DNA from 2 places in the Mesoplasma tabanidae genome. Region 2 is predicted to be linked to the other one. Evidence: a T-box and tRNA genes for the amino acid it is inferred to sense, from the RefSeq annotation. Region 2 holds a T-box; the other holds one or more tRNA genes.

Region 1 (9,813 bases), 120 kb from region 2:
TCTCCAACCATTTCACTAGCACTTGTATAATTAACATCAACTCATGATAAATCTCCATATGGAGTTGCATCTGGATGGTGATCAATTTTTAAAAAGAAAGCACCTTTATCATAGTTTTGATTATCAATTCTTTCAACATTACCACAATCAGTCACAATTACTAATGCATCTTTAAAGATTGCTTCGTCTGTAAAAGTATCAGGTGCTCCTACATGTTTTAAGTATGCTATTTCTTCACCATAAGCATAAACTTCTTTATGCGGATAATTTGTTTTGATTAATTCTTTTAATCCTAATTGTGAGCCATAAGCATCTCCATCTGGAACAATGTGTCTTAAAATGATTATTTTGTCATATTTTTCAATAACTTCTTTTATTTGTTTATAAATTGTCATAAATCTCCTTATATTATTAATATTTTACCAACTATTTGATACAACATTTTATTTTACAATAAAAAAAGTAATCCCTTATGGAATTACTAATTTTTATTAAATCTAAGCGACTAATTATTTAGCTGCTTTTGTAGTAGATTTTGTAGATTTTTTTGCTTTTGCATTTTTTAATGCATCTGCTTCAACTACTTTACGTAATTCTCTAGCCATGTTTGGTGAAATTAAGTTGTTGATTAAGAAACTTGAAATTGATAAGTAAATTCAGAATCCAACTAAAGTAACTCCATTAATTGCTGCGAAAATGCTTTGTAAGCTATGTCCATCTGGTCCATATAAAGCCATAAAGTTTGAAACAGTAGCAATAGTTCATGCGATCATTGGTAAAATGATTCCATCAACTAATAATTTTTTAGATAATGTTTTATGTTGTTTGTAGCTATCTACTAATGTAGCAATTACATAGAAAATTAAACTTGTTGATAATACTAAGTAAGCTACTGCTGAGAATCAAACTCAAATTTGAGCTGATGATCCTGGAGCAACGATGTTAACTTTAGATACACCAACAATTCCTGCTGAAATTGTGATGAAAGTTAATACGTATAATGAGTAGAAAATAATAGCTGGTTTAACTAAAATATTTTTGATGTTTTTGTATTGTTCATTTCTGAAGATCATTAATGAATGAGCAATAATAGTTAAAATTACTCAAGAAACGAAGAATGTAGCTGCTACAGTTAATGCTCTAACATCACCTGTTAAGTTAGAAACTAATCCATTGATTAATCCCCCAACAAATGCTGAAATAATAACTGCTGGTATAAACATCGCAACTAAGAAGAAATTAAATTTAAAGATTTCTAAACTATAAATTTTTCACCCTAAATTGTTATCTGCTTTATCTTGTAATGCTTTATGGTAAGCAATTGAGTATTTTGAACCTGTTGCACAGTATTCATATCCACGTTTTAAGTCAAAGAATAATTCATCTCCACGACCATTAATTGAACGTCTTCTTTCTTTTTCATACATTTCTTTGATAGATTCTGTAACAACTCCTGCTGCTTCAGCAAAAACTGTTACATCTCCTTCTTTGATAAGTACTGAACAAATTTCATCCATCATAATGTTTAAGAATTCTGGTTTGAATGCCAATCCTGAATATGCTGCATAATCAGCTTTAACTGCTTCAAAGTTTCCTTCTGCTAATTTAGCTTGTAATGCTTCTGTAAATGAAATTGTTTTTTGGTAGTTGTATAAAACATTTGATTGACGGTTTTTCATGTATGATTTCATTCCAATAACTGTTCCAAATAATAATTGTTTTGTTAATGGTACGAACATTGCAAATACTCCCCCAACTAAAATCATTTTGAATGGATCCAATAATGTTTTTAGTAATGAGTTGGCTGCCATAAATCCTGATAATACATATTTTTCATTTGTCAATGCTGTTAACTTTTGAATAAATTCAACATTACCTAGTGCTGATGGAGAAATCACATCTAACATTTTTGAAGGTGGTGTTACAGCATTTCCTTGTGCTGAAATGAAATCTGCAAATCCATTAACTTTCATTCATCCAACTAAAGAAATTGAATCTGTAAAACCTAATTTATTATTTGCAATGTAATCAAGAATTTCGGTTACTTTTGTATTTCAAACTGATGAACCTAATTGAGCTGCATCAATGTTATAAATAGCAACTGAATCAATTCAAGCTGAGTAACCAAAGTAAATAACTGCAACAACTAGTAATAAAATAACTAATCTAACTGTTTTTCTCATTTTCTATATTCCTTTCTTTTAACTAAAATATTATAACAAAAAAAATCAGTGTCAATACTGATTTTATGTTTTTTTGTACCCTTATTTAATTACAATGTTAACAATTCTATCAACAACAGCAATCTCTTTAATAATTTCTTTATCCTTAATATAGCTAATAATATTCTCATGTTTCTTAGCTAATTCTAATAATTTATCTTTAATAGTTCCTTTTTCTACTTCAATAGTAGCTCTTAATTTACCATTAATTTGTAAAGCAATAACAACTGTATTTGACACTAATTTACTTGGATCAAATACTGGTCAAACTTGTTTTGTGATTGAAGGAGCATGTCCTAGTTTTTCTCATAACTCTTCTCCAATGAATGGAGCATAGATACTTAACATTTTTACAAACCCTTCAATGTATGGACGATAAACTGGTCCTTCATGTTTATAAACTGCATTAACAAAAATCATTAATTGTGATATTGCTGTATTAAATTTCAATGCTTCAATCATTTCGCTTACATTTTTAACTACATCATTATAAACAAAGTCTAGTTTAGCATCATTGACATCAGTTAATTCAATTGATACAACCATTCTATAAGCTCTATGAATTCATTTTAAAGCTGAATCTAATCCATCTTCGCTTCAAGGTAAAGATGCATCTAATGGTCCCATAAACATTTCATATAATCTCAAACTATCTGCACCATGTGTTGAAACTATATCATCAGGGTTAATTACATTTCCTCATGACTTAGACATTTTTCTACCATCTGGTCCTAAAATCATTCCTTGATTAAATAATTGCTTAAATGGTTCTTTGACTGAAGTAATTCCTAAATCAAATAATACATAGTTTCAAAACCTTGCATATAGTAAATGACCAACAGCATGTTCTTGTCCACCAACATATAAATCAACTGGCATTCATTTTTCAAAACGTTTTTTAGCTTCTTCACTATCAATATTAATAAATTCATTTTCTCCATCAGCTAAAATGTAAGCTAAATAGTATCAACTTGAACCTGCTGATTGAGGCATTGTGTTTGTTTCTCTTCTGTATTTAACTCCATTGATTTCAACATTAACTCATTTTTCTACATTGGCTAATGGAGATTCTCCAGTACCGCTTGGTTTAATGTTTGTTATTCTTGGAAGTTTTACTGGTAGATCTTCAATTAAAGTAATTTCTTGATTTGGCCCATATAAGACTGGGAATGGCTCACCATAAAACCTTTGACGAGAGAACAATCAATCTCTTAATTTATAGTTTGTTTGTTCTCTTCCTCAACCTTGTTCAACAGCAATTTTTGTCATTGCTTGAATAGCTTGTTTTTTATTCATTCCGTTTAGAATATCTGAATTGATGATGTTTCCTTCTCCAACAAAAGCTTTTTCATTAGTTTTACTTTCAATTACAAATTTTTTATCTAAATTAAATTTAGTTGCAAAGTCTCAATCTCTTTTATCATGGGCAGGCACAGCCATAACAGCACCAGTACCATAATTAGCTAAGACATAATCACTAACCCAAACTTGAACTAACTCACCCGTATGTGGGTTAGTTGCATAGCTTCCTGTGAATACTCCAGTTTTTGGTTTTGACTCATCTTTACGATCAATTTCTGATTTGTTTTTTGCTAATTCAATATAAGCCTGTACATCATTTAAATGTTCAGTTATTGTGATGTTTAATACTTGTTCATGTTCTGGAGCTAAAACAATATAACTAACTCCATAGATAGTATCAATTCTAGTTGTAAAGACTGGAACTTTAATATTATTAACTAAAAAGTCTAATTCAACTCCAGTTGATTTACCAATTCAGTTTCTTTGTAAGTCCTTGATTGAACTATTTCATTCTAATTCCTCTAATCCCTCTAATAAACGATCAGCATATTCTGTAATCTTTAAAACTCATTGACGCATCTTACGTTTAGTCACTGGGTGCTCTCCACGTTCACTAACCATCAATCCATCTTTTTCAATGATTTCATCATTAGCTAATACTGTTCCTAATTCTTGACATCAGTTAACTTCAACGTCACGGTTTTCTGCTAAACCCTTTTTATATAGTTGATTAAATATTCATTGTGTTATTTTGTAATAGTTAGGATTAGCTGTTGATATTTCTTTATCAAAATCATAACTAAATCCCATCATTTTTAATTGGCGTTTAAATGTTTTAATATTTTCTAAAGTGAAATCGATTGGATCATTACCTGTTTTTAATGCATATTGTTCTGCTGGTAGTCCAAATGCATCTCAACCCATTGGGTGTAAAACATCATATCCATTCATTCTTTTATAACGAGAGAAAACATCAGTTGCAGTATATCCCTTAACATGACCAACATGAATACCAGCTCCACTTGGGTATGGGAACATATCTAATACATAAGATTTTTTATCAGATGTATTAGTTGTTTTATTTGTATTATTTTCTTCTCAATATTTTTTTCATTTTTTCTCAATCGCTTTATGTGAAAATTCCATTTTAAACTCCTTGTAAATATAAACTATTATTAATTTTACTATTTTTAAAAAATAAAAAAAGTAATAATCAAATGATTATTACTTGTGATATCTAATGGTCGGAATAATTGGACTTGAACCAACGACCTCTCCGTTATCAGCGGAGTGCTCTAACCAGCTGAGCTATATTCCGAAAACAAAAATATTGTATTATTTTTACAATATTAAGTCAATAGAAAAATGAATAAAAAATAAAAAAGACAGCATAAGCCATCTTTTGAATATATATTGCTGAAAATATATGTTTAACGTTTTGAGTATTGAGGTGCTCTACGTGCTCCACGAAGACCGTATTTTTTACGTTCTTTAATACGTGCATCACGTGTTAGTAACCCAACAGCTCTTAACCCTTTACGGTAATCTTCACTAGCTACTAATAATGCTCTAGCAATCCCTAAACGAGTTGCTCCAGCTTGACCAGTAAACCCTCCACCTTTAACTGTAACAGTGATATCAAAATCTTTTTCTGTTCCAGTTGCTACAAGTGGTTGTTCTAAGTCTTGAACTAATGTTGGATATGGGAAGAATTCTAATGCAGGAACACCATTAACAATGATGTTTCCTTTTCCAGGAGTTAAGATAACTTGAGCTACAGAAGTTTTTCTTCTTCCAGTTCCTCTATAAATAACTTTTTCTGCCATTATTTGTTATCTCCTTTTTTTACGAATGTTAAAACTTCTGGTTTTTGAGCTGCGTAAGGGTGGTTTTCACCAACAAATACGTGTAATGCTCTAAATTGATTTCTTCCTTGTACATTTTTTGGTAACATCAAACGAATTGAACGTTCTAAAATTTTAGTTGCGTCTAATTCTCTTTGAACTGCTACAGTTCTTCTTCTTAGTCCACCTGGGTGCATTGAGTGGTGGTAGTATGTTTTATCTGATTCTTTTTTACCAGTAAATAATACTTGCTCAGCGTTAATGATGATAACGTGATCACCATTGTTCATGTGAGGTGTGAAGTCAACTTTATGTTTACCTCTTAAGATTCTAGCTACTTCTGTAGATAATCTCCCCACATTTTGTCCTGCTGCATCAACGATATATCAATTCTTTTTGATATCTTTTGCAGCAATTAATGTTGTTTGTTTCATGTGCTTTTTCTCCTCTTATTTGACTTGTCCGGGGTCTTATAAATGTAGTAAGCAAAATTATTATAATACATTTGCTTTAAAATTTAAATTCCTAAATGAAATTTTTTATATATAAAGGTAAAATTTTTTCAATTTCATTAACTAAAGTAAACTTATTTTCTAATAAGTTAAATGTTTCAATATAATCTAACGATTCATTGTCTTGTTTAATTATAAAGCTTTTATAAGTGTTTTTAATCTCTTCTAATTCTTCTAAATTAACTACTGTTTCTTTTATCAAAGCATTTTGCTTTTCATATACACCAATATAATATTTATTACCTCTGGCATCAAGAATAGAAATAGCTTTATCATTTGATGCTTGAAATGCTAAAGAATTTATTAAATATACCTTTATTTGATTATTTAATGTTTTTAATGTCTTAACTATTGTTAAACCAACTCTTACTCCAGTATAACTTCCTGGGCCATTAGTTAAATAAAATTCTTTAATGTCTTTAATTTTTAAGTTATTTTTGCTTAATAACATAGTGATAGTAGATAAGGCTATATCACTAACTTTTTTAGTATCGTGCATTATTAAACTATCAATTACTTTTTCTTGATCTTTCAAAATTAAAATTAATTTTCAATTACATGTATCTATAAATAATTTCATGTTAATAATTTCTTTCTATTTTAATTTCTCTAGTGTTTGCATCAATTACTGATATTTCAATTTTGATATTCTTAAATTGCTCAAAGTCATAATTTAAATTTTTTCATCATTCAATGATATTAATGTTATTATCAAACTCTTCTAAAAACATTTCAATATCAGAATTTTTATCTAGTCTATAAGCATCCATATGATTAATTATTTTATTTTCATTATTTTCATACTGATTTAGTATATTAAAGGTTGGTGATGTAACGTTTTGATCAACACCTAATGATTTAATTATTTGCTTAGTAAAAGTAGTTTTACCAGCACCAAGATCACCTGTTAGTAGTAAATAAATTTCAGTATTAACTAATTTTATTTCATTAGCAATTTTAATGGCTAGTTCTTTTGTTTCAATAATACTTTTGATAATCATTAAAATCACCTCTTTCATTATTTGATTATATAAAAAAATACCTATTAAAGGTATTTATAATCATTCTTTAAATTTTTTAATGTATAGTTTTTTTACTAACTGAGCAAGAAGTATATAACATCCAACAAATCCCAATGCTACAAATATGAATGATCAATGTGGTGTTGCCATTTGAACCAACTGGTTAACTGGTGTAAATGGTATTAATATAGCTGCTAAACAAATTATTATAGTTGCTATTAACATTGATAATGAACATTTTGATTGAATGAATGGTGTTTTTTCAGTTCTATAAACTTGCATAACTGCAGTTTGAGTCATTAATCCAACAACAAATCATGATGCATGAAATTGCATTGCGTCTGTGCTTCCTTTAGGAACACTTCCTTGGAATGGGACTAAATTGTACACAAATATTAAAACTAAGAATGTTGATATATCAAATATAGAACTAATAGGACCATTTATAACAGCAAATCATATTATATTTTTTGTTGTGAACGGTCTTGGTTTTTGCAAGAACTCTTCATCTACATTATCAAATACTAATGCAAACATAACAAAGTCGTATAAAAGGTTTTGTAATAATAAATGTAATGCTAACATAGGTTCTTCTTTTGTTAAGAATAATGCAACAATAACAGATATAACATTACCAAAGTTTGAAGCAACAGTTACTTTAATATATTTAAGCATATTAGCTAAACTTTTACGTCCTTCAACAACAGCATTTTCAATTGCCATTAAAGACTCACCTGTTAAAATCATGTCAGCTGCGTCTTGAGCAATATTTGATGCTTCACTAAATGAAATTGCTACATCAGATTCTCTAAGAACTGGTGCATCATTAATTCCATCTCCCATGAAACCAACAGCATGTCCTTGTGCTTGTAAAGCAGCAATAATTGTTGACTTATGAATTGGAGATAATTTAACAAAAACGTTAGCTTCAACTACTGCTTTATTTAATTGCCTTTCATCCATTGCTTCAATTTCCGCACCTGAAAATAATTTTGTGATTTCAAAATCTACATTTTTACAAATTGCTCTTGTGATTATTTCATTATCACCAGTAAGCACTTTTGTTGATATGCCTTTAGATGCTAAATTTTTAATTAACTTTTTAGAAGTCTTTTTAGGTCTATCAAAGAAAGTACCAAATCCATAGAAAATTAGTTCTTCTTCAACATCTTCATCTTGTAAAATATTGTGTGCTATACCAATTACACGATAACCCTCTAAATTTAATTCATGCGTTTTATTTAATATAATCTTCTTTTGTTTTGCATCTAGTTTTTCAATTTTTCCATTGATAGAAATTCTATTACATACTTTTAAAACTTCTTCAACTGCACCTTTTGTAAAAATTTCTTTATCTTTTTTGCTTGTTAATATAACTGATAAAATTTTTCTTTCAAAATCAAATGGAATTTCTCATTCCTTTGTGTAATCTTCCACATCTGGTTTCTTAATTTTTGATGATAAAACAGCACTATCAATTGGATTTTGAAATCCTGATTGAAAATAACTATTTAAGTATAAAACATTTTCTAAGAATTCTGATTTTTCACCGTTAACCCCAGTTACTTTATTTAAACTAATTTCTCCACTTGTAATAGTTCCTGTTTTATCAGTACATAATATATCAATTGCTCCAATGTTTTGTACTGAGTTTAAATTTTTAACAATTATTTCGCCATTTTTTTCAATTTGTTTATAACCTCTTGTTAAGTTTGAAGTTACAATGATTGGCAACATTTCTGGTGTTATACCTACAGCAATTGCTATCGTAAACATTGCGCCTTTTACTAAATCTCCTTGTTGTAAACCAGAGATTAATAAAACAGCAGGTATTACAGCAATCATAAATGCAATTAAATATAATGTAATTCTTTTAATTCCTTTTTCAAAAGAAGAACTCTTTCTTTTTTCTTTAACTTTATTATCAATTAAAGAAAAATAAGTCTTTTGTCCAGTTGCAACAACAATTGCCAAACCACTTCCTGACATAACTTCAGTTCCCATGTAACCTATATTTTGATAGCTTAAATGTGATTCAAATTCTATATCATTAGAATCTTTTTTTTGTACGGGGAAACTTTCACCTGTTAAAGATGACTGGTTAACGTATAAATTATTTGATCATAGAATCCTTACATCTGCAGGAATAATATCTCCATTCACTAAATAAATAATGTCTCCTGGCACTAATTCATCATTTTCAATAGATTCAGCTTCTTTAATCATTCTAATTGAATTAGCATTATCTATTGATTTGTAATTATATGCAATATTTCTAATAACTTTAGATGTCTTCTTATTTTCTGTTATCATTTTTTTAATAACTAAATGAGATCTAACTTCTTGAATGAATGCCATTGTTCCACTAGCTAGTATCATAATTAGCACAATAACAGCAGCCACTAATGAAAAAGTATTAGGCTCATCAATATATTCATAAAAGTTAAATGCGTCAATCACCATTAATATAATGTTAAATGGTGAAAAAAATGACTTAACAAAAACTAAAAATATATTAAATCTTGCTGGTTTTAATTCTTTTCCACCAAATTTTTCTCTATTTATTTCAACTTGTTCGTCGTTTAAACCAAAACTATTTACTTCAAATTGTTTTAGTAATTTATTATTATCAGAGTCTACATAATTGATTAATTCAATTTTTGTATTATTGTTTAATTTCTTTAGTCTTTTCATAAATTTTCCTTTTCTATGAATGCCTAAATACTAAAATTTTAACGATTAAAAATTAGTGATTTAAAAGCACTCTCAATAAAATTTAATCCATTAAATAAACTCTGGGATGGAATACTCATAAAATCACCTCTTTCATTTCTTATAAGATTATAGCATAAAAACTAAAATGCTTAAAAATGTTTAATTTTTCTATTCGCATATTAAAAACTATTCAAAG
Region 2 (9,813 bases):
TCAATTGATCAAGATGAAACGGCAATTAAAGAAGGAACTGAAAAGCTTAAAAAAATCAGTAAAGGTTTCAAAATATTAGAAGGAAATTTTGTTAATATTTCAGCAATGTTAGCAATGGAAGGAATCTTCAAGGTTGATGGTATACTTTATGATTTAGGAGTTTCTTCGCCACAATTTGATGTGGCAGAAAGAGGATTTAGTTATAGATTTGATGGTCCTCTTGATATGAGAATGGACAGAATCAATAATAAATTAACCGCTCACGAAATTATAAATAATTACAGTCAAGAAGAACTTGAACAAATATTATGAAATTATGGAGATGAAAAGTTTGCTAGATCAATTGTGAAAAACATAGTTTTATCAAGACCAATTAATACAACATTTGAATTAGTAGGTGTAATTAAAAAATCATTACCAGCAAAAATCTTGAAACAACAAAAACACCCAGCAAAAAAAACTTTTCAAGCTTTAAGAATAAGAGTTAACAATGAAATGGAAACTTTAGAAAATTCTTTAGAACAAAGCTTAAGTTTATTAAATTCAAAAGGAAGAGTAGTGGTTATCACTTTTCACTCATTAGAAGAAAAAGTTGTTAAAAATATTTTTAAAAAATATACACTTGATGAACAACAATTTTATTTAAGTAATTTACCTTATGAAGTTGAATCATCAAAAAATTTTAAACTATTATTTAAAAAACCATTAAAACCCACAAACACAGAAGTCGAAAATAACAACAGAAGTCATAGTGCAAAATTATGAGTCATAGAGAAAAAATAAGAAACTAAAAGAGGTACAAAGTTATGTTAAAAAATAATAAAACATTTACAACAGTAGAAATAAGAAAGAATGTAGTTAAAATTAATGCTTATAGAGTATTAAACAATAACATTATTTCAATTTTTGAACATCAAATTGAAGCTAAAAATAACACTACCTTTTTAAATGATAATGGAGTTGTTAAAAATTCAGTATCTAATCAGCTTAGAAAAGAAATTTCACTAATTATTAAATCAATTATTAAAGATCAAGCTGACTTTAAAGATAATAAAATTTTCATGGTTGTACCAAGTTCAACATATAGTTTTACAACAAGAAGTCACTCAATTAACTATGAAACTCCAATTTTAATGACAGAAGAATTTGTTAATGACTTGTTTAAAAAAACAGTGAAAAAAGAACAACAATCAAATAATGCTTCTCATTTAGATGTGGAATTAATGCAAATTAAAATTGATGATAATAAGCAAGAAAAGAAAAACTTAACTATTGAAGGTAAAAAAATTGAGCTAATTGTGTCAGTTAAATCAATTTACAAAAAAGTTTATGAATCGCATAAGAATGCTATTGAAAAAGTATTTGAAGGTAAAAATTCTTATATGACAAATCTTGAAGCATTGTATAACTCAATTCAAAGACCTGGGAAAGATGAGAACGATATAATTGTTGTTCATTGAAAAGAAGATTATATAGAAGCTGGTTTATTCAAAAATGGTTCATTTATTGAGTATGCATCAACAAACATAGGAATGAATAATGTTATTAAAAAAATATCAGATGAATTTGGTTTAAGCAATGAAATGAGCAAACATTATTTATACAATAACATTAACTTTGATTCAATAAATATTTTAAAAACAGTATTTTTAAAATTTAAAAATACAATAACTGCAAAATCTCTTACAGGTGAACAAATTCAATTAATTGTAAAAGCAGCTGTTAAAAGTGCGTATAAAGAAATTAAAGAATCTTTCATTTCAACAGAAAAAATTGATTTCTCTGTAACGCCAATATTTAATTTTGGATTAATTCAAGAAATACCAAATGGAATATCTTTAATTTCAAATACTAAAATGTCATCAGATTATATTAATAAAATTAAAATAATTGGAGCTTTAAAAAATAATGAACACTATGAGAGTTATGGATTAATTAGTAAAATCACTAATAAGTTTATTACAGCTAATATTAAAGCCAAAAAACAAAAAATTACAAACACTGTTGTGAATATGCAATTCGCATTTTCTGATGAATTCAGTAGTCAAAATAAAGCAAGTAGTCATTTATATTTAAAAAATGATGGTATACTAATAGATAAAGTAGAAGCTTAAAAGAGGGGAAAACAAAATGAATAATAATACTCAAGAATTTAGCCAAAAAGCCAAGATTAAAGTTATTGGAGTTGGTGGTGGTGGAAACAACGCTGTATCAAGAATGTTTGAACAAGGAGCACATGGAGTTGATTTTTATATTGCAAATACAGATGCACAAGTTTTAGCTGGGTCAAATGTACCTAATAAGATTATTTTAGGTGAAAAATCAACTAAAGGTTTAGGAGCTGGAGCAAACCCTGAAGTAGGTAAAACAGCTGCACTAGAATCAGAAAACGAATTAAGATCTGCATTAGATGGTGCTGACTTAATCTTTGTAACTGCTGGAATGGGTGGTGGAACTGGAACAGGTGCCGCTCCAGTTATTGCAAGAATTGCTCAAGAAACAGGAGCATTGGTTGTAGCTATCGTAACTAAACCGTTTAGATTTGAAGGAAAATACAGAAATACTTTTGCTGAAGAAGGAATCATTGAATTAAAGAAATATGTTGATTCAACAATTGTTATTTCAAATGACCGTTTATTAGAATTTATTGGAGCTAAACCTATTCAAGAAGCATTTGCAGAAGCTGATGCAATTTTAAAACAAGGTGTTCAAACAATTACAGATTTAATTGCAGTGCCTGCTTTAATTAACTTAGACTTTGCTGATGTTAAAACAGTTATGTCTAAAAAAGGAAACGCATTATTCGGAATTGGATTAGGAACAGGGCCAGATAAGGCTAATTTAGCGGCAAATGATGCTATTTCATCAACTTTATTAGAAGCTGCTATTATTGGTGCTAAAGATGTTATTGTTAATGTTACTGGTGGAGAAGGTATTTCATTAAATGACGCTTATGATGTTGTTGACGTTGTTAACCAAGCAATTGATAATCCAGAAGTAAATATTGTATTTGGAGTTGCTATTAATAAAGAATTAACTGAAAAGGATGAATTAGTTGTAACTGTTATTGCTACTGGTTTTGATGAAGAAATGATCAAATCATCAGCAAGTTTAGGAACAAAATCAAATGCTACTTCAACATTTGCAAATTTAAGAACTTCAAGTCTATACAAATCAACGCATGTTGAAGAAGAACCAAAAGCTCAAACTTCATTTGAAGAAGATGTATTACACGCACACCAAACTATGCATTCTGTAAATAACACAACTTCAAATTATTCTGACGAAACTGAAGATGATTTCCCAACATTCTTGAAGTAGTAGGAGAATAAAATGAAAATTAAAGAACTATTAGAAAAAATAAAAGCTAAAAGAGTTGAATCAGGGGAAACAGATCAAGCTTTAAGCGATGTAAATGCATATAGTCTATATGATGAAGAAGTTTCAACAACTAAAGAAGAAGTTGAATATTCAAACGAAAGTGAATTAAACACAATCAATCAAGATATTCCTTCTAAAAGAACTGAAATTATAAAACCTGCTTCATTTTCTGATGCAGCAAAAATTGCTGATGAATTAAAGATTAATAAGATTGTTTTAATTGATCTTTCAGGATTAGAAAAAGCTGAAAAAAGAAGAATTATTGATTTTATTTCAGGTGTAATTTATATTAATGATGGTATTTATAAAAAAATTGAAGGTAACATTTATAAGTTAATAATTAGAAAATAAGCATTGCTTATTTTTTTATTCCATTTTTACCTTAGTGTTATAGTAAAATATTAATAAATAGAAAGAGGTTATTATGTCAGAATATTCAACATTAGCACATAAAATGATTCAAATGTGAAACTCAAGTTTTTCAAAAACAATCAGACAACGTGAAGAAGCAGCTAGTCTAAAAATTAACTTTGTTAAATCAATTAATAACCTTAATTCAATAAATAGAAACTCTAACAAAAAATTAAAAATTAAAGAATATAAAAGTCCAACAGCTAACTTTACAACTTTTTCAAAAGATGGTACAAAAATTGTTGCTAGTGTATGATTAAATCCAAAGCCAAGTAACAAATGAGTAATAGGTGTTCATGGTTTTAATTCAAGCAGATTTAACGTGCTTTACTTAACGTGACATTATCGTTCATTAGGTTATAATATTATAACTTTTGATTTTAGAAATCATGGTTCAAGTGATAGTGATGTTGTAACTTGAGGTTACAAGGAAAAATGAGATTTAATGACAATCATTTCTTGAGTAACTAAAAACTACAAACCAGATGAAATTGGTCTTGTTGGAACTAGCATGGGTGGTTTCACAATTAACTATTTAGCATTGACTGAGGAAAAATTCATTAAAGAAAATAATATAAAGTGAGCTATCGCAGATTCAGCTTATATGTCAGTTTCAAAATTACTGAGAAGAATGGTAGCCAATAATGCTCCAAAAATTTTTGAAAATTATGTTAACTTAGTATTAGAAGATATGCTAAAAATATATAAAAATGAATATGGTGTTAATCTTGTTGAACTTGATTTTATTAATCTAATTGAAGCAAAGCATAAGTATATTCCAATTATGTACATTCATAATAGATTTGATAGAGTAACAAACTTTTTAGATAGTTTTAAAATGCAGGATGTTAAAAATAACATTGAAGAATCAAATGTTAATGAATTAATTATTTATGACACAGGAATCAATCACACTAAATCAATTATTAAATTTACAGAAGATTACATTTTAAGAACTACTGAATTTGTAAAAAAACATCAAATTTAGTCGAAAATAAGATAAAATATTATTATAAAAACTAAAGGACAAGTTTTTTAAATCAATTATTTAGAGAGAGCTAGTGTTTGGTGTGAACTAGTAATAACATTTAAAAGATATCACCTTTTTTCAACAGAAAAGAAAAATTATATTGAGTAGAATTCTGCGGTGGCACCGTTAAAACCTTAAAGATGATAAATTAAGCTTTAATTTATTAATTAGGATGGTACCGCGGTCAATCGCTCCTTTATATAGGGGCGATTTTTATTTTTAAAAGGAGATTAGAAAATGAAAAATATTTATAAAGATACGTTATTAATTGGTCAAACAGATTTTGATATGAGAGCTGGATTAAAAGATAAAGAACCAGTTATTCAAGAAATATGAGAAACTAAAAAAATTTATGATCAAAAACAAAAATTAAATAAAAATAAACCATTATTTATGTTACATGATGGTCCACCATATGCAAATGGTGATTTACATATTGGTCATGCACTAAATAAAACTTTAAAAGATATGATCATCAGATGAAAAAACGCTAATGGATATTTAGCGCCTTTCATCATGGGATGAGATACTCATGGATTACCAATTGAAACAGCTGTTACTAAAATGGGGATTGATCGTAAGAAAACCCCAGCAGTTGAATTTAGAGATATGTGTAAAGATTACGCATTAAAACAAGTCGCAAATCAAGCAAACCAATTTAAACGTTTAGGTATTTTTTCAAACAGCGATGTTAAATATGTTACTTTAACACATGATTTTGAAGTTAGTGAATTAAGACTATTTCAAAAAATGTATGAAAAAGAAATGGTTTATAAAGCATTAAAACCTATTTACTGATCTCCTTCAAGTGAATCTGCTTTAGCTGAATCTGAAATTGAATATAAAGATGTTAAATCACCAACTATTTTTGTTGCTATGAAAATAGTTGAAGGAAATGCAAAAATTGATACAAACACTGAAATCGTTATCTGAACTACAACACCTTGGACTATTCCTTCAAACCAAATGGCAGCAGTTGGAGAAAATATTGAATATAACATTGTTAAAGCAAATGATAGAAAATTCATTTTGGCATCAACATTAGTTAATAAAGTAGCTGAACAAATTGGTTGAGAAAAATTTGAGATATTAGAAACTTTAAAAGGACCCCAAATTGCAGGTATCAAATATGCTCACCCATTATATGAACAAAAAATTAATCAAGTTGTAATTGGACACCACGTTACTGATGAAGCTGGAACAGGTATTGTTCACATTGCTGGTGGATTTGGTGAAGATGACTACTTAATTGTAAAACAACATGGCTTAGAGCCATTCGCCCCAATTGATGATCAAGGTAAGTTCACAAATGAAATTGCTGAATTTAACAAAGAACTAGTTGGTGTATTTTACGAAGATGCAAATAAAATTGTGGGAATGGATTTAGATGCTAAACAAAGATTATTAAAATTAAAATTTGTTTCTCATTCTTACCCACACGATTGAAGAACTAAAAAACCTGTTATCTACCGTTGTACTTCACAATGGTTTATTGGTTTAGATAAAGCAAAAGATCAAATTTTAGCAAACGTTGATAAAATAACAACAAAACCTGAATGAGCAAAAAAACGTTTATACCAAGTATTAGAAGATAGAACAGATTGAACTATTTCTCGTCAAAGATTATGAGGAGTACCAATTATTGCATTTTATGATGAAAATGACAAATTAGTATTGAACAATGAAATCTTAGGTTATGCAATTGATAAAATTGCTGAACTTGGAACAAACTCATGATTTGATAAACCAGCAGATACATTCTTACCAGAAACTTATAGAAACAAAAACCTAAGAAAAGAAAAAGATATTTTAGATGTTTGATTTGACTCTGGTTCTAGTGCTATTGCATTAAGTGAAAGATTTGAAAACTTACCATTACCATATGACTTATATTTAGAAGGTAATGATCAATATCGTGGGTGATTTAATGCATCAATGATCAACTCTACTATTTATTCAGGAAAATCTCCTTACAAAAAACTTATTTCACATGGAATGACTGTTGATGAAAAAGGAAATAAAATGTCTAAATCATTAGGTAATGGAATTGATCCTATTGAATTTGCAAATACACAAGGTGCAGATATTTTAAGGTTATGAGTTGCTTCAACAGATTATACTGATGATCAAAAAATTGGTCCTGACATTATTAAACAAATTGGTGAATCTTATAGAAAAATAAGAAATACAATGAGATTTATTTTAGCAAACTTATTTGATTTTGATCCAAGTAAGGATTATCAAACTAAACTAAGTGAAGTTGACAGGTATGCATTAAATAATTTAAGTGTTGTTAAAAATAAAGCTAGTGAAGCTTATGATAATTTAGCCTATAACCAAGTTTATAATTTAACAATTAATTATGTAACAAAAGATTTATCTTCATTCTATCTAGATTTTATTAAAGATATTTTGTATATTGAGCAAAAAGACTCACTAAGAAGAAGACAAGTTCAAACAGTTTTATATGAACAACTTTGAATGCTAATAGATTTATTAAGACCAGTGTTAATTCATACAATTGAAGAAGTTTATCAATCAATGGTTAACTTAGACAAAGTTGAATCAATTCACTTGCTTGATAATAAAGAGCAAAATTTTATTGAATCAGATGAATTTGTAGCTAAATGAAATAACATCATGATTTTAAGAGATGATGTAAATAAAGCATTAGAAATTGCAAGAGAAGACAAAATAATTAATAAAGGTTTTGAAGCTATTGTTAAAGTTTGTTTGAAAGATGAATTTAAAAATATTGAAACAGTAACTGAATTAGAAAAAATATTTATTGTTAACTCATTAAGTTTCACAAATGATTGTTCAAATTTATTAGAGCAGAAAATAGCTTCAATTGGGGTTGAACCAAAACAAGGATTCAAATGTGAAAGATGTTGAGCTATATTTGATACATTAATAAACGATGAAATTTGTGAAAGATGTAATTCAGTAGTAAAATCATTATAAATATTGTTAAAGGGGTGATAATTATGTTTAAAAACTGAATAACTAATTTAGTATTCGGACTTAAATCATATGATTTTAAATGAAAGTTTAAACTAATTGTGGCAACCCCAATTATGAGTTTTTTAATTTTATCAGATTGAATAGTTAAATGAATTGTTGTAGGAACAATGTATCAAGGAGAAAAGAAAAACTTTATAGATGGATTTTTAAATTTGAATTTTATCATTAATTTGGGTTCTGCATACGGAAGAAATGCAGATAAATTAGCGTTAACTGTTACACTAGCAAGTATATTTGTAATAGCTTTAATGATAGCATTTATATTTTTAAATGACAAAAAATGAATCATAACTTCGTCTATTCTATTGGCTGGTGGATTTGCTAATTTATTAGCAAGAGCATGAGCACCAGCGGATGTTAATGGTGTTCATGGTGGAGTTGTAGATATGTTTAGTTGAGGATTCAGTTTTTTAGGGTCTAATACATATGTATTTAATTTAGCTGATATGTGAGTTAATATTGGAATTGGATTTGGAGCAGTTTGTTTTATTATTGAAATTTTTTATATTTTCAAACCAAAAAAACAAAACAAAAAAGAAATAAATCAAGAGGTAGAAAAAAATGAAATTAAAAGCTAATGTTGAAAAAGTAAGGTTAGATAAATACTTGGTAGATGCATTAGCTGAATCTACTGAATATTCAAGAAGTTATATTCAAACTTTAATTAAAGATGGAAATATTACAGTTAATGGTAATGTTGAAACAAAACAAAACTTTAACTTAATTGGTGATATTGAAATTGAAATAACTATTCCAGAAGTTAAATCATCAACAATTAATCCTGAAAAAATTGATTTAGATATTGTTTATGAAGATGATGATATTTTAGTGGTTAATAAACCCAACAATATGGTTGTTCATCCAGGAGCTGGAAATACTGAAGGAACAATGGTTAATGCTTTATTAGGTAGAGATGCTAAATTCTTAAGTACAATTGGTGGGGTTGAAAGACCAGGTATAGTTCATAGAATTGATAAACAAACTACAGGCTTATTGATTGTTGCTAAAAATGATAAAGCTCATCAAGTATTAACTGAAATGCTAAAGAATCATGAAATTTATAAAGAATATATTGCTTTAGTTTGAGGTGAAATAAAAGAAGACAAAGGAATTATTGATGCACCAATTGGTAGACACCAAAATGATCGTAAAAAAATGATGGTTACATCGAAAAATTCAAAATATGCGGTTACTAATTTTGATGTTATTAAACGCTTAGATAAAACAACTTTAGTTAAATGTGCAATTGAGACAGGTAGAACACATCAAATTAGAGTGCACTTTAATTTTATTAAACATCCAATTGTAAATGATCCATCATATGGTAAGTTAGCTGAAAAACAAACTGATTTTGGACAAATGCTGCATGCTTATAAATTAGAATTTTTACACCCTATCACAAAAGAAATGGTAAAATTAAAAGCAGAATTACCAAAAGAATTCACAGATAAAATTATTCAGGAGGGTGGTGTTGAAAATGACTGAAAAACAATCTAACACATATCAAGCATTAGTAAAGTTTTTAAAGAAAGAATATAAATACAAAAATGTAGATAAAAAAATAAAAGAATCAAGAACTTTATTTATTAATAATTCTAATGAACATGCAATCGTTGAAGTTCAAATTCAAGGTTCAACAGAAACTTGATCAAACATTGAAATTACTGCACAAAAGAACTTTATGAATGAAAAAGTAAGAAAATTGAAAATCGTCATTAGTGAATATGAAAATAAGTTAAGTGAAGATGAAAATGAAATCTTGGTTGTTACAACACCAGAAGAACTTAAAAATAATTTAATTAAATTCTTACCATTAATTTCAAAATTAAAAGAAACTTATATTTCAAATGAAAAAGCTGCAGAAAGTAAAGAACAAGTAGAAGAATTAAGTGATGAAATTAAATTGAATAATTTTAAAATAGCATTAAATAAAATTAAAAATAATAACATTAGTTTTACTTGAATAA

Evidence for each region. The T-box of region 2 lies ahead of ileS (isoleucine--tRNA ligase). A T-box ahead of a tRNA ligase gene usually reads a tRNA of that ligase, here a tRNA-Ile.
Region 1: it encodes a tRNA-Ile, which carries the amino acid that the T-box ahead of ileS (isoleucine--tRNA ligase) is inferred to sense. The anticodon was not compared.

What each region holds. Positions count from the first base shown of each region.
Region 1 covers NZ_CP024969.1:618,853-628,665, forward strand. Annotated here, with positions in the region: gene MTABA_RS02750 (DHH family phosphoesterase) at 1-395, opposite strand, end outside; gene MTABA_RS02755 (hypothetical protein) at 510-2,183, opposite strand; gene leuS (leucine--tRNA ligase) at 2,265-4,670, opposite strand; tRNA gene MTABA_RS02765 (tRNA-Ile) at 4,766-4,842, opposite strand; gene rpsI (30S ribosomal protein S9) at 4,955-5,350, opposite strand; gene rplM (50S ribosomal protein L13) at 5,350-5,802, opposite strand; gene tsaB (tRNA (adenosine(37)-N6)-threonylcarbamoyltransferase complex dimerization subunit type 1 TsaB) at 5,894-6,460, opposite strand; gene tsaE (tRNA (adenosine(37)-N6)-threonylcarbamoyltransferase complex ATPase subunit type 1 TsaE) at 6,462-6,881, opposite strand; gene mgtA (magnesium-translocating P-type ATPase) at 6,936-9,596, opposite strand.
Region 2 covers NZ_CP024969.1:501,936-511,748, reverse strand. Annotated here, with positions in the region: gene rsmH (16S rRNA (cytosine(1402)-N(4))-methyltransferase RsmH) at 1-783, shown strand, start outside; gene MTABA_RS02295 (hypothetical protein) at 807-2,114, shown strand; gene ftsZ (cell division protein FtsZ) at 2,131-3,321, shown strand; gene sepF (cell division protein SepF) at 3,334-3,732, shown strand; gene MTABA_RS02280 (alpha/beta hydrolase) at 3,803-4,780, shown strand; T-box leader at 4,807-5,021, shown strand; gene ileS (isoleucine--tRNA ligase) at 5,060-7,786, shown strand; gene MTABA_RS02270 (signal peptidase II) at 7,810-8,424, shown strand; gene MTABA_RS02265 (RluA family pseudouridine synthase) at 8,408-9,343, shown strand; gene MTABA_RS02260 (MFS transporter) at 9,324-9,813, shown strand, end outside.